DNA from 3 places in the Rhodococcus artemisiae genome. Region 2 is predicted to be linked to each of the others. Evidence: riboswitches for the same ligand, from Rfam matches in the RefSeq annotation. Region 2 holds a riboswitch; each other region holds the start of a gene.
What was found. A riboswitch is a leader RNA that binds a small molecule or an ion and turns the genes downstream of it on or off. The one in region 2 is predicted to bind cobalamin.
Positions count from the first base shown of each region.

Region 1: it holds a riboswitch for cobalamin, as region 2 does, so the genes downstream of both, Q7514_RS19060 (ABC transporter substrate-binding protein) here and Q7514_RS25975 (ABC transporter substrate-binding protein) in region 2, are expected to answer to the same signal.
Region 3: it holds a riboswitch for cobalamin, as region 2 does, so the genes downstream of both, Q7514_RS00675 (ABC transporter substrate-binding protein) here and Q7514_RS25975 (ABC transporter substrate-binding protein) in region 2, are expected to answer to the same signal.

Region 1 covers NZ_JAUTXY010000009.1:80,688-85,280, reverse strand. The annotation lists gene Q7514_RS19070 (cystathionine beta-synthase) at 1-64, shown strand, start outside; gene Q7514_RS19065 (cystathionine gamma-synthase) at 77-1,228, shown strand; cobalamin riboswitch at 1,341-1,465, shown strand; gene Q7514_RS19060 (ABC transporter substrate-binding protein) at 1,493-2,521, shown strand; gene Q7514_RS19055 (FecCD family ABC transporter permease) at 2,518-3,555, shown strand; gene Q7514_RS19050 (ABC transporter ATP-binding protein) at 3,563-4,318, shown strand; gene Q7514_RS19045 (RNA-guided endonuclease InsQ/TnpB family protein) at 4,429-4,593, shown strand, end outside.
Region 2 covers NZ_JAUTXY010000015.1:126,773-131,365, forward strand. The annotation lists gene Q7514_RS25965 (ABC transporter substrate-binding protein) at 1-1,197, shown strand, start outside; gene Q7514_RS25970 (TerD family protein) at 1,274-1,852, opposite strand; cobalamin riboswitch at 1,923-2,054, shown strand; gene Q7514_RS25975 (ABC transporter substrate-binding protein) at 2,091-3,293, shown strand; gene Q7514_RS25980 (FecCD family ABC transporter permease) at 3,290-4,390, shown strand; gene Q7514_RS25985 (ABC transporter ATP-binding protein) at 4,387-4,593, shown strand, end outside.
Region 3 covers NZ_JAUTXY010000001.1:130,586-135,178, forward strand. The annotation lists gene Q7514_RS00660 (MFS transporter) at 1-271, shown strand, start outside; gene ykgO (type B 50S ribosomal protein L36) at 618-740, opposite strand; gene Q7514_RS00670 (GTP-binding protein) at 812-1,777, shown strand; cobalamin riboswitch at 1,896-2,025, shown strand; gene Q7514_RS00675 (ABC transporter substrate-binding protein) at 2,260-3,096, shown strand; gene Q7514_RS00680 (class I SAM-dependent methyltransferase) at 3,093-3,860, shown strand; gene Q7514_RS00685 (hypothetical protein) at 4,105-4,569, shown strand.

The DNA.
Region 1 (4,593 bases), on a different contig from region 2:
CGGCAAGCCCGTCGGCGTCATCACCCGCCACGATCTGCTTGGTTTCATCTCCGAAGGCCGATAGGACAGATTTCAGATGACAGACAACACACAGCACGGCTTCGCTACCCGCGCAATCCATGCAGGCTTCGAGCCCGACCCGCAGACCGGCGCGGTCAACGTGCCGATCTACGCGTCGTCGACGTTCGCCCAGGACGGCGTCGGTGAGATGCGCAACGGCTTCGAGTACGCGCGCACGGGCAACCCCACCCGCCGTCCCCTCGAAGCGAACCTCGCGGCGCTCGAAGGCGGCACCTTCGGGCGCGCGTTCGGTTCGGGTATGGCCGCCACCGACTGCCTGCTGCGGTCGGCGCTGAGGCCCGGCGACCACCTCGTGATCCCCAACGACGCCTACGGCGGTACGTTCCGGCTCATCGACAAGGTCTTCACGCAGTGGGGCATCGAGTACACGCCCGCCGCGGTCAACGACCTCGACGAGGTGCGCGCGGCCCTGCGCCCGAACACCAAGCTCGTATGGATCGAGACCCCCACCAACCCGCTGCTCAACATCGGCGATATCGCTGCACTCGCCGACATCGCGCATACCGGTGACGCGAAGCTCGTCGTCGACAACACGTTCGCGTCGCCGTACCTGCAGCAGCCGCTGTCGCTCGGCGCGGATGTCGTGCTGCACTCGACCACCAAATACATCGGCGGACACTCCGACGTCGTCGGTGGCGCACTGGTGACCGACGAGGAAGAACTCGACACCGCGTTCGCATTCCTGCAGAACGGTGCAGGCGCGGTCCCGGGGCCGTTCGACGCCTTTCTCACCCTGCGAGGCATCAAGACCCTCGCGGTGCGCATGGAACGGCACAGCGACAACGCCGAGAAGATCGTCGATGCGCTCTCCGGGCACAAGGCCGTCACCCAGGTCCTGTACCCCGGTCTCGACTCGCACCCGGGCCACGAGGCCGCCGCGAAGCAGATGCGCCGGTTCGGCGGCATGATCTCGGTGCGCCTCGCCGGCGGGCGCCAGGCTGCGCTCGACTTCTGCAAGCGCACGGAGATCTTCACTCTTGCCGAGTCGCTCGGTGGCGTCGAGTCGCTCATCGAGCACCCCGGCGCCATGACCCACGCGTCGACGGCGGGCTCGGCCCTCGAGGTGCCGGACGATCTCGTGCGGCTGTCCGTCGGCATCGAGGATGCCGCCGACCTCCTCGCCGACATCGAGCAGGCACTGGGGTAGTCCCACCCGTCGAATACAGCCGTGGCTCCCGGAAGAACTCCGGGAGCCACGCGCATGAGTGGAGCCGCACCGACCGGATCCGGTCGGTGCCAGGTGAGTTAGGCTGCCGAGGTACCAAGCCGAAACGGACAGCGTTACGGGGGAAGCCGGTGTGAACCCGGCGCGGTCCCGCCACTGTGATCAGCAGAGCACATTCTGCCGAAAGCCAGAGCGCCCAGCTGTCCGTTCCTGATTTCGAGGCGCGTGACCTCGGAAAGGAACGACGTGCACACATCTCTGGGGTACCGGCGCGCCCGCATGCGCCGGCTGATGGCCTCCACAATGACTGCGGGAGTCGTTCTCGTGGTGTCCGCGTGCGGTCAGGCGGTCGACGACACCGGCAGCGCGCAAGAAGCGGGGGAGCTGTACGTCGATCTCGACAACTGCGGAATCACCACCGAGTACACCGCGGCGCCGGAACACGCGGTCACGCTGACCTCCAATGCCACCGAGACCATGCTCGAGCTGGGACTCGAAGACCGCATGGTCGGCACCGCGTACATGCGGGGACGCGAGATCGCACCGGAGTACACCGACGCCTACGGGCAGGTGCCGATCCTCTCGTCCGAGCAGCCCACCATGGAACAGCTCATCGACGCAGACCCGGATTTCGTCTATTCGGGTTACCCCGACGGTTTCAGCGAGAAGACGGGTCATACCCGCGAACAACTCGGCGATGTCGGCATCGACACCCACCTGAACCCTGAAGGCTGCGCCACGGGTCCGGTGGAAATCGACGATATCTTCGCCGAGATCACCACCATCGGAGAGATATTCCGCGTCCCCGATCGTGCGGAAGACTCGGTTGCCGAACTCCGTGCCCGACTCGACGACGTGCGGTCGCGGGTGGGCGATGAGGAACCGGTGACAGTGTTCCTGTACGCGTCCGGCACCGACACGGCGTCGACGACGGGTGCGAACAGCATGGCCACCGCGTTGATAGAAGCCGCGGGCGGCGTCAACATCTTCGGAGACGTCCCCGAGCGATGGATGAGCGTGTCGTGGGAGCAGGTCGCGGAACGGAATCCCGACGTGATCCTGGTACGTGAAGAAGGCACCACACCGCAGTACCAGTCACCGTCGGTGACGACGAAGATCGCGGACCTGATGGCGGTACCGGCGATTTCGGCCACCACAGCGATCCGCAACGAGGCATTCCCGACGATCACGCTGTCGCAACTCCAGCCGGGCCCGTATTCCATCGACGGCGTCGAACATCTCGCACGCCAGTTCCACCCTGCCTCGTTCGGGTGATCGGGCAGGCTCAGCGCGCCCGCTTCCGGGTAGTGCTCGCCGTGTCGCTCGTCGTCCTGCTCGTTGCGGCCACCGTAGGTGTACTGGCGGGGTCGGTCGGAGTGGATGCGACGACGGCGTGGCGCATCATCGGGCATCGGATCTTCGGTCCCTCCGTGATCTCCCCCGATTGGACCAGATCCCAGGATCTGATCATCGCCGATACCCGCCTGCCCCGAGTTCTGCTTGCAGGCTGCGTCGGCGCAGGTCTCGCGCTCGTCGGTGCCACGATCCAGGCGGTCGTCCGTAACCCGCTGGCAGGACCCGGCATTCTCGGTGTGTCGGCGGGTGCGGCTGTCGGAGCCGTGGCGGTCCTGAGATTCGGATTGGGCGGCCGGGCCGTGCTGCTTCCGATCGCGGCGTTTCTCGGGGCGCTCGCTGCGATGGTGATCGTGCTCCTGGTGGCGCGGGGACGCGGACCGCTCGATCCCGTCCGTCTGGTCCTTGCCGGTGTCGCCGTATCCTCCGTGCTGAGCGCACTGACATCGCTGATGGTGCTGACCTCGCCCGATCAGAGTCTTGCCGGGCAGGTCCTACAGTGGACACTCGGTGGGTTCGGTGCTGCCCGCTGGGACACGTTGGCCCTTCCCGTCGTCGGGGTGGCTCTCGCTTGCCTCGCCCTGATGCCGCTCAGCCGAAGCCTCAATGTGCTGCTCACCGGAGACGAGAGCGCGACCGCGCTCGGCGTCGATGTCGGGCGAATGAGATTCGGGTTGATCGTGCTGTCGACGCTGCTGACCGGGATCCTGGTCGCGGTGAGCGGAGTGGTCGGGTTCGTGGGCCTGATGATTCCGCACATCGCGCGCATGCTGGTCGGTTCGGATCACCGGCGGATGCTGCCCGTCGCTCTCGTGGTCGGAGCCGCGTTCGCGATCGGTGCCGACCTGGTGGCCCGGACCGTGATGATTCCGCGGGAGCTTCCTGTAGGCATCATCACGGCACTCGTGGGCGGACCGTACTTCGTCTGGCTGTTGCGCCGCACATCACGGCGGTGAGGAATCGATGCTGAGATTCGAGAACATCACCGTACGCGCGGGTGGGCGAGTGTTGGTCGACGACGTGAGTTTCGACGTCGCTCCGGGTGAGGTCGTTGCCCTGGTGGGTCCGAACGGCAGCGGAAAATCGACGCTGCTGCGTACCGCGTATCGCGCTCTTCGTCCCGCGTCGGGCTCAGTCCACCTCGGTGGGCGCGATGTGTGGCGGAGTCCGGTGCGATTCGTCGGTCGCACAACAGGGGTCGTCGCGCAGACCACTCCGTCCGACTTCCCGCTCACGGTCGCAGATGTCGTCCTTCTCGGCCGCGCGGCGCACAAGGGAATGTTCGACGCAGACAACGAGACCGACGCGATGCTTGTGATCGCAGCGCTCGACGCTGTCGACATGAGTGACCACGCCGACCGGGATTTTGCTCGGCTGTCGGGTGGGGAGCGGCAACGTGTCCTGGTCGCGCAGGCCCTCGCAGGGGAGCCGTCCGTGCTGTTGTTCGACGAACCGACCAACCATCTCGATCTGCGCCACCGGCTTGCCTTGATGCGAGTGATCCGGGATCGGGCACAGACCGCGCTCGTCGCGCTGCACGATCTCGATCTTGCCGCCCGATTCTGTGATCGCATCGCGGTGATGAGCGCGGGGCGGCTGTGGGGCATCGGTACACCCGAGGAGATCGTGACACCGGCGCTGTTGTCCGAGATCTACGGCGTGGACGCCGAGATCCTGCGGCATCCGCGCGACGACAGTCCGATGGTGGTGCCGCTGTGAGAGAGGTGTTGCCATGACCGCACTATCTTCGGCGCAAGCCCGGCCGTTCACGGCCGGGACAGCCGATCTCTCGACCGGTGTGTGTCGGTGCTTGCTTGTACGGTGCGGGCGTGCAACTGCGATACCAATACCGCGTGTATCCGACGCCAGGCCAGCAGGACATGCTGGCCCGCTCGTTCGGATGCGCACGGGTGGTATTCAACGATGCACTGCGCGCCCGGCAGGACGCGTACGCAGCGGGAGTGAGGGTCTCGGACACCGACGTGCAGCGGTGG
Region 2 (4,593 bases):
GCTGCTGCAGTCCAGTTCAACTGGGAGCGGCTCCGCGACCCGGCACTCGGATCCACTGCCATCCGCCAGGTTTCCCAGGTCGCAGCGACCGAGGTGGTGGACGAGACCACGCTGAAGGTCGTTCTGCACGAACCGAATCCAAGTTTCCCGCAGGGGATGCTCGCCACATCCATGAACTGGATCGCCTCACCGACCGCACTCGGCAACGGCCGAGCATCATTCGACGACGCACCTGTCGGTGCCGGACCATTCGAACTCACGCGATGGATGCGGCAGGGCGCCATCGAACTCGAACGCAACCCCGATTACTGGGATGCGCCGAAACCCTACCTCGACGCGATCACGATCCGCTCGGTGGCGGACACCAACCAGCGGGTGAACGCAATCACCACCGGCGACGCCGACCTGTCCACAGAAACGAATCCGTCGAGCGTCATCAGGGCCCAGAACGCGGGAGCACAGGTGTCCACCGTGTCCGCCGGCGGAGGGCAGTACCTGGGAATGAACCTGCGGCGCGCCCCGTTCGACGACGAACGAGCGCGCCGGGCAGTAGCGCTGGCCGTGGACCGCGACATGATCAATTCCATCGTGTTCAACGGTGACGGCGAGGTGCCACAAACCCTGTTCCCGGAAGACTCACCGTTCTATTCGGATATCGCGCTACCGCAGCAGGACCAGGCGGCCGCCCAGACCTTGTTCGACGAACTTGCAGCCGACGGGAAGCCCGTCGAGTTCACCTTCACCACTTACACCGGTGTCGACAACCAGGCCACTGCGGAAGCCCTGCAGGCACAGCTCAACGCCTACGACAATGTCGAGGTCGGCGTCGAGGTGGTGGACTTCCCCACGGGCGCCGCGAGAGCCGGTGCTCACGACTTCGACATGATGGTCTCGTCGGCGATCACCCAGGACCCGGATTACGCGCTCTGGACGGCGTTCCACTCCGAGTCGACCGGCAACTTCATGGGGGTCTCCGACCCCCGCCTCGACGACGCGCTGGACGCCGGCAGAACAGCAGAGACCATCGACGAACGCAAGCAGGCCTACGACGTCGTCCAGACGCGGATTGCCGAACTCGACCCGGGCGTCTGGTATGTCCGATCGTCACCGTCCGTGATGGTGGGCGAGAAGGTCCACGGTCTGCGTCTCTACACGCTGGGCTCCCCGCTGCCCGAGGAGCTGTGGATCGAGAACTGAGCCCGACCGAAACGAGGTGTGGGGTGCCGGCAGTCGCCGGGCACCCCACACGCCTCGTCGGCGGACCGCTACCGGGTCAGCCGATGTTCACGCCGTAGTCCCGAGCGATCCCCGCGAGCCCGGATGCGTAGCCTTGGCCGATTGCGCGGAACTTCCACTCGGCGCCGTGCCGGTACAGCTCACCGAAGACCATCGCGGTCTCGGTCGAGGCATCCTCGGTCAGGTCGTAGCGGGCGAGTTCGCGGTCGTTGGAACGGTCGACGACGCGGATGAATGCGTTACGCACCTGTCCGAACGACTGGCCACGCGCGTCGGCGTCGTGGATCGACACCGGGAACACCACCGACTGCACATCGGCAGGAAGTGCAACGAGATCGACGTTGATCGACTCGTCGTCGCCGTCACCCTCACCCGTGAGGTTGTCGCCGGTGTGCTCGACCGCACCGTCGGGAGAACGCAGGTTGTTGTAGAACACGAAGTGCTGGTCGGAGAGGACCTTGCCGGCCGCGCTCGCAAGGAGTGCGCTGGCGTCGAGATCGAAGTCGTTTCCCGTCGTGGCCCGGACGTCCCAGCCCAGTCCGATCGTCACCGCCGTGAGATTCGGCGCCTCCTTCGAAAGCGAGACGTTTCCACCCTTGGCCAAGCTGACACCCATACCGGTCCTTTCGATCGTTGTGGTCCCTCCACGATAACCATGAAGAACCCGGTCCGTATTGCCGTCTTGGTCCGTGTTAGGTTCCCGACGTCGTATGCGACGACACATGAGGAAGCCGGTGCGATTCCGGCGCGGTCCCGCCACTGTGACCGGGGAGCAACTCTCCCGGGAGCCAGATACTCACGTCGCCGCACTCACCTGGACGGGGCGGACCTCCCCGAGAAAGGGCGTCTTCGCCATGCGCGCTCGCGCCGTTCCACTCAGATTTCTCAGCGCTGCGGCAGTCGCGGGTCTGGCCCTCGTCGGCTGCTCGACCGCCACCACCGACACCGACACCGACACCGCCGCCCCCGACGGATGTATCACCGATTTCGATCCGAGCGTCGACTACTTCCCCGACAAGTCCGAGGTCGTCGACGCAGAGAATTTCTCGATCACCTACGAGAACAGTTACCAGGTGCTCACTGTCGACGAGCCGTACTCGGGCGCCGAACCGGAGTCGTATGTGCTGGTCAAGTGTGGTGCACCGGCACCGGACCTGTCGGACGATCTGGCCGACGCCCAGCAGATCTCGGTGCCGGTCGACAGCCTGTATTCGGGTTCGACGACACACTTGCCGCTCGTCACCGAACTCGGCGTGCTCGACGTACTCACCGGCGTGTCCAACGGATCCTATGTAAGTGACACCTCGGTCGTCGATCGGATCGCGTCCGGTGACGTCGCCGAATACGCGGCCGGCGGCACTATCGACACCGAGGCCGTCGTCGTCGCCGCACCCGACGTCGTGATGACCGGTGGCACCGACGACCCCGCATACGCGCAGCTGCGTGAAGCCGGGATCGGTGTGGTCGCGAACGCCGAGTGGCTCGAAGCGTCGCCGCTGGGTCGCGCCGAGTGGATCAAGGTGATGGCGGCACTGACCGGCACTGAGGTCCGCACAGCCGAGGTCTACGACGGAATCCGCCGCGACTACCTGGAGGTCGCCGACAAGGCCGCGGGAGCGGAACCCTCACCGGTGCTGCTCGGCGGGATGTCGCAGGGAACGTGGTACATGTCGTCGGGCGGCAGCTACATGGGCCGCCTGTTCAGCGATGCGGGAGCCACGTGGCCGTGGCAGGACGTCACCGGTACCGGGTCACTGCCCCTCGACTTCGAGGCCGTGGTCGCGGAGTCCTCCGACGCACCTACCTGGCTTGTCGTCAACAGCTGGACCTCGATCGGCGACGCCCTGGCCGACGACGAACGCTACGGTGACCTCGCGGCGGTCGGCACCGGTCAGGTGTGGAACGCGAACAAGGCGCTCGGACCGGGCGGCGGTAACGACTTCTACGAACGTGGGGTGCTGCGACCCGATCTGGTCCTGTCCGACCTGGTCGCGGTCCTGCATCCCGAGCTGCTGCCCGATCACGAGTTCACGTTCTATCAGCAACTGCCGGCATGACCACCGTGCTCGACGCGGCACCGGCAGTCACTGAGACCTCCGTTCCCCCGGTCCGTGCCCGGCGCGTGGCGGTGGCGTTCGCCGCACTGATCGCGGCGCTCGTGGTCGCCACCGTCGTATCGGTGACGGTGGGATCGGTCACGGTGCCACTCGACGAGACTCTCCGGGTCCTGCTCGGGCAGGACGCGCAGAATCCCCGCTGGGACATGGTGATCCGAGACCTCCGGCTACCTCGCACGCTCACCGCGATCGCGGTGGGTGCGGCACTCGGCATCGCCGGCCTGCAGATGCAGACCCTGTTCCGCAACGCGCTCGCCGACCCGTACATCCTCGGCGCGAGCTCCGGCGCGAGTCTCGGTGTCGCGCTCGTCGTCGTGGCAGGTGGCGGAGGAGCCAGTGGATTCACAGCGAATCTCGCCGGGCTCGGCCGCACCGGAGTCGTCATCGCTGCCGCGCTCGGCGCGGCGGCCGTGCTGATGCTGATCGTGGTGCTGTCGAGGTGGGTACGTTCGGCGGTGACGCTGCTGCTCATCGGCGTGATGCTCGGGTCGGCGACCACGGCCGTCGTCTCCGTGCTCCTCGTCTACGCCGACCCGCAGCGCGCTCAGCAGTTCCTCGTGTGGGGCCTGGGCAGTTTCACTGCGACCACGTGGTCGGACCTGAAGTTGCTGGTGCCCGTCGTGGTCGGCGGCATAGCCGTGGCGCTCCTGACGGTACGGGCCCTCAACGCGCTGCTCCTCGGTGAAGGTTATGCCCGGTCGATGGGAATCGATATCCGCGTCGTCCGGCTGACCACGGTGGTATCGGCCGCACTGCTCGCGGGCGTCACCACAGCCTTCTGTGGACCCATCGGATTCCTCGGGCTCATCGTTCCGCACCTGTCGCGCATGGCATTCGGAACCTCCGACCATCGAGTGCTGCTGCCCGGAGTCGCACTGTTCGGTGCGGTGGTGGCGCTGGTATGCGGCGTGGTGAGCCAGATGCCTGGCACCGACACGGTGTTCCCGCTCAATGCGGTGACCGCGCTCGTCGGCGCGCCGGTCGTCATCGTCGTCCTCGTCCGCAGCCGGCGTGGGGCACTGGGGGCGGCCCTGTGAACAGCGACGACCCTGCGAACAGCGACGGTGTTGTGAACGGTGTGGAGCTGCGCGATGTCACAATCGGCTACACACGCCGCCGCGCGCTACGGAAGAGAGGCATCACCGAGATCGCGACCGGTCTCGACGCCGTCGCTCGCCCCGGTGAGCTCACCGCCCTGGTCGGTCCCAACGGTGCAGGGAAGTCGACATTGATCCGCACC
Region 3 (4,593 bases), on a different contig from region 2:
AACCCACATCAGTAACCAGAGCTTGATCTACCCGTTGCGCCCGGACGCACGAAGCCGCCTGAACACCGCGTACATGACCTGTTACTTTCTTGCCGGGTCACTCGGGAGCGTGTTGTCCACCGTCGCCTACTTCACCGGCGGGTGGCGGGCGGTGTGCGTACTCGGTGGATTCTTTCCCGCATGTGGTGTCCTACTGTGGATCCGGGAAATGTGCGGAAGCGCGGGCTCACCGCGGGAAGTCGGCGTGGAACAACAAGCCAACGGGACCTGATTCAACCGGGAGCACGGAAGCCCCTGGCGACAATGGGCTCAGCGTACGAAAAAGTCCGACTGGTCGATGCGACGAAGAACCCAACCCAGTTCAAGGACGATGACGAGGTCGCTCCAACGCGGACGGAGCATGAGAACGGAAACGCACTCCGCAGCAGCGCAATGGAATCCGGTTGTGTTCCGTGTCCCGGCAGGCAACCCTTGATGAGCCGTTTCCGATGGCAGGATCTGCAGCGGCTTACACCGCCGACGAAGCGTGGGGGCCTTTCTGCTTGCCGCCGGGCAGGCTCACCGGACCGATGCATGGCGGGTTTGTGGGCGTACTTACCTGCATTCGACTGTGCCCGCTATCCCTGCCGCGCCTTGAAGCGCGGGTTCTGCTTGTTGATCACGTAGACCCGCCCGCGGCGGCGGACAACCTGCGATCCCGGCTGGTTCTTCAACGACTTCAGCGACGAACGGACCTTCATACACCCTCCTAATGACAACGGTTATCGTTATACTAACGCATCTCACACGTGCACAGCACAGGACGGAAACCATGAACACCACCGAACCCGTGAAGGTCCACCTGTTCTTCACCCAGCACGCCGCCACCGACGCATTCCAGCGAGCCCTCGGTACAGCCACGAACCGAATGATCGACTGCAGCGCACTCCTGTCCGCGGGCCCGGCGCTGCCGAACTCCGCCACGCCCGACCTCCTCGTCCGGTGCAGCCCCGACACCGACGCGCAGCGCATCGTCTCCGAATTCGAGTCCGCGCGACGCCACTCGGAAATGCGAGCCGATCTGGCATCTGTCATCACCACCCTCGACGCCGACAGCACCGCCCGAACCCTGCTCGGACGGCCACATCTCGGCGCACCCGAGTCACCCGTGACGCTGGCGGCACACATCGAACACGCGTCGACGCTCGTGCTGACCGGATGGGGCTCGATGGAGCCCACCGACCTGCATCCACTCGTGGCTCTGCTCGGACACCTCAATCCCACAGCCACACTTGTCCTTCTCGGTCCGCAAGCGCCACTCGGCCCACTTGGCCACCCCACCGATATCGCAGCGGTGACGTTGAACCGGCCCGGCTGGATCCACCTGCTGGGCGACGCATTTTCCCCGCGGGTCGCGCACGACCGCGTGCAGGCGTTCCGGTATCAGAACTTCCGGCCATTCCACCCCGACCGACTCGCCGCGATTCTCGGTGGCGGGTTCGACTGCGATTCCGGCGGCCGGGTGATCCGCTCGGCCGGTTTCTGCCGGCTGGCATCCCGGCCACACACGACGATCCTGTGGGACCACTGTGGAACAGAGATCGGACTCGGCCGGCTCCGCACCGAAGACCACTCCCCCGAACCGCTGACGTTCGGTCAGGACATCGCGTTCTTCGGCATCGATCTCGACATCCCCCGCACGATCACGATGTTGGACGAGTGCACACTCGACGACGACGAATTCCTCCTCGGGCCCGACAACTGGACCCAGATCCCCGACCCCCTGCCCAGATGGTGAACACTCGTACCGGGCGACATGCGGCGTCGGAAGCCCGTGGAGCCGCCGTCGGAGAATTCGCTGTCGGTGAACGAATCGGACCGGCAGACGGGTCCAATTGGGATGTATGGCCTTCTTTGCTAGATTCGTCACGCCAGGTAGCCCCGACAATGGGGTCAGGTGGAATCCGGTGGGAATCCGGAGCTGACGCGCAACGGTGAGGGGCGAACAACCCCGAGCCCGATACCCTGCTGGACCGGTGGCGGCTCGCCGTGCCCGGTAATGACGTGTGGTCCGCTCGCGTGCAGTGGCTACGGGAAGCTCGATGGGTAATGCACCGAAGAATTCGGAAGTCTGTGGTCGCCGCGGCGACCGTGATGGTGTTGGGCGCGGCCGGGTGTGGCACTTCTACCGATAGCGACGACCCGGACGATACCGTAGACGCTCGCGGTGTGATCAACTGCGGGATCACGGTTTCACCCAGCGGTCCCATCGAGCGGGCAGTGGCCGTCAACCAGCCCGCCGTCGAGTTGCTGCTCAGTCTCGGGCTGGCAGATCGGCTATCCGGGGTCGCACTCGGTGACGACCGGCTTCTGCCGGAGCTCGAACCTGCGGCCTCCGAGGTGTACGCGTTCGACACGGAATTCCCCTCGTTCGAATCGGTGCTGGATCGTGAGCCGGATTTCGTCTACACCACTTTCGACTACACATTCACCGATGAGGGAATCGCGGATCGCGACCGGTTCACTGAAATGGGAATCTCGACGTATCAGTCTCCGAGCGAATGCACCGGGCAGGACGCCGTGCAGGATTCCGAGCTCACTCTCGACGATCTGTACTCCGAGATCGTGGACGTATCCACGCTGTTCGATGTCCGCGAACGCGGCGATGACCTGGTCGGCGATCTGCGTGGCCGGGCAACGACGGCTGCTGGAAGTATCGACGCCTCCGAGGTGACACTCGCATGGTGGTATGCGGGAACTGCCAGTCCGTACATTGCCGGCTGCTGCGGTGCTCCGGGAATCATGACGCGCGAGGTCGGGGCGCAGAACGCGTTCGGCGACAGTCGACAATTGTGGCCCGAGGTGGGATGGGAGAGCATCCTGGATCGTGACCCCACCGTCCTCGTCTTGGCCGACCTCACCCGTGGCAGTGACGGCGACAGCGCCGAGGAGAAGATCAGGTTCCTCGAAGCGGATCCGGTGGCCAGTCGTCTGACCGCGGTGCAGAACAAGCGCTACATCATCCTCGAAGGCACCACCATGGACCCGTCGATCCGCAACATCGGAGGAATCGAGCAGCTCGCCACAGACCTTCGCGAACTGGGTGTGGCGCAATGACACCCGATGAATTGGTCGAGCGCTGGGACAGCCAGCAGGCCGCCTATATCGCCGACCGGGAGGGGCGGTTCACGGCGATTCTCGACACGCTCGAGCTCGCGACAGGAGGCGAGTTCACCGCAGTCGACCTCGCCTGTGGTCCGGGCTCGTTGACCGCGCGGATCTTGGACCGGTTCCCACAATCGCGTGTCGTCGCGGTCGACTACGATCCGATGCTGCTCGAACTCGCCCGCGAGTACCTCGACGACTACGGACATCGCGTGCGTTACGTCGACGCCGACCTCACCGATCCACAGTGGTCGAATCGGGTGGCCGAACAGCTCGATACCTCACCTCGGGCGTTTGTCTCGACCACCGCGTTGCACTGGCTGCAGCCCGAGCAGGTGGTGAGCCTGTACGCCCAGATCAAATCGATGCTCGGACCGGGTGGCCTGTTTCTCAACGGTGACCACTTCCGCTTCGACGGCATCGATCAGCACATCACGGAGTGGTCGGCACAGCACGATCGGTCGACCCAGCGCCTCGGTTTCGCTGCGGGCGCGGACGAGTGGGATCAATGGTGGGACCTGCTGCGGTCACACCCCCGCATCGGGTACCTGCATGACGAACGAACGCGCCGATTCGCAAATCGGGACGGCACTCCCCCGACCACGGTGCAATTCCAGCTTGCCGCGTTGAGACAGGCCGGGTTCGCCGAGTCGGGGACCGTCTGGCAACTGTTCGACGATTACGTCGTCTACGGAGTCGTCCGACCACACCGATGACGTGACGCGCTCGGACTGCTCGGCCGGGGCGACGACGGCGGCGGTACCATCACGACTCGTGCATACTCTCGCGATTCCCTCCCCGGAGGAGATGCGTCCTCGCTGGGCTTCTTACGCAGCCGTATCGGCCGCTCGAGGAAGCCGATGGGCCGAAGGATGCTATGCGCGTGGAGCGACTTGGCATTTCGACGACGGTGGCGGGAACTGGGCAGATCTACGTTGGCACAGCAGGTCGGAAGCTGTCTTGATCGGTTACGACCACGAATACTCCGAAGCCTACTTCGATGCCGCGGCCGACTATTTCGACCGCAGCGAAACAGATCTGTTCGCTGGTGTTCCGCCGTGGTGGAGACATGCTGCGGCCCGCTACATCGAACGCCAGCGTCGAACCGGTGAGTGGATCGGCTTCGTCTACGGCTTCGACGGTTCCCGGTGGAGTCGAGCCGACTACACCGAACCCGACGGGTTCGACGCACTCGGCCTCCCCTTTTCGAGTGACGCCACCTGCAGCCGGCACATCGTCGACCTGCTGAATTCTTGGAATCCCCACGACCGCGCTACCTCTCACACCGTCGCCTCCCTGCTCTCCCGAGGTCACACCCTCGATCGCAGCACAGCCGACTCGGTGCTCGGGGCCAGAAATCTCGACGTTGACGCCGCCGTAGCCGCCGCCAACGCGTTCACACCGCTTCCCAGGGGCGACAACTGAGGTTGGCCGGTGTCGCGCATCGAA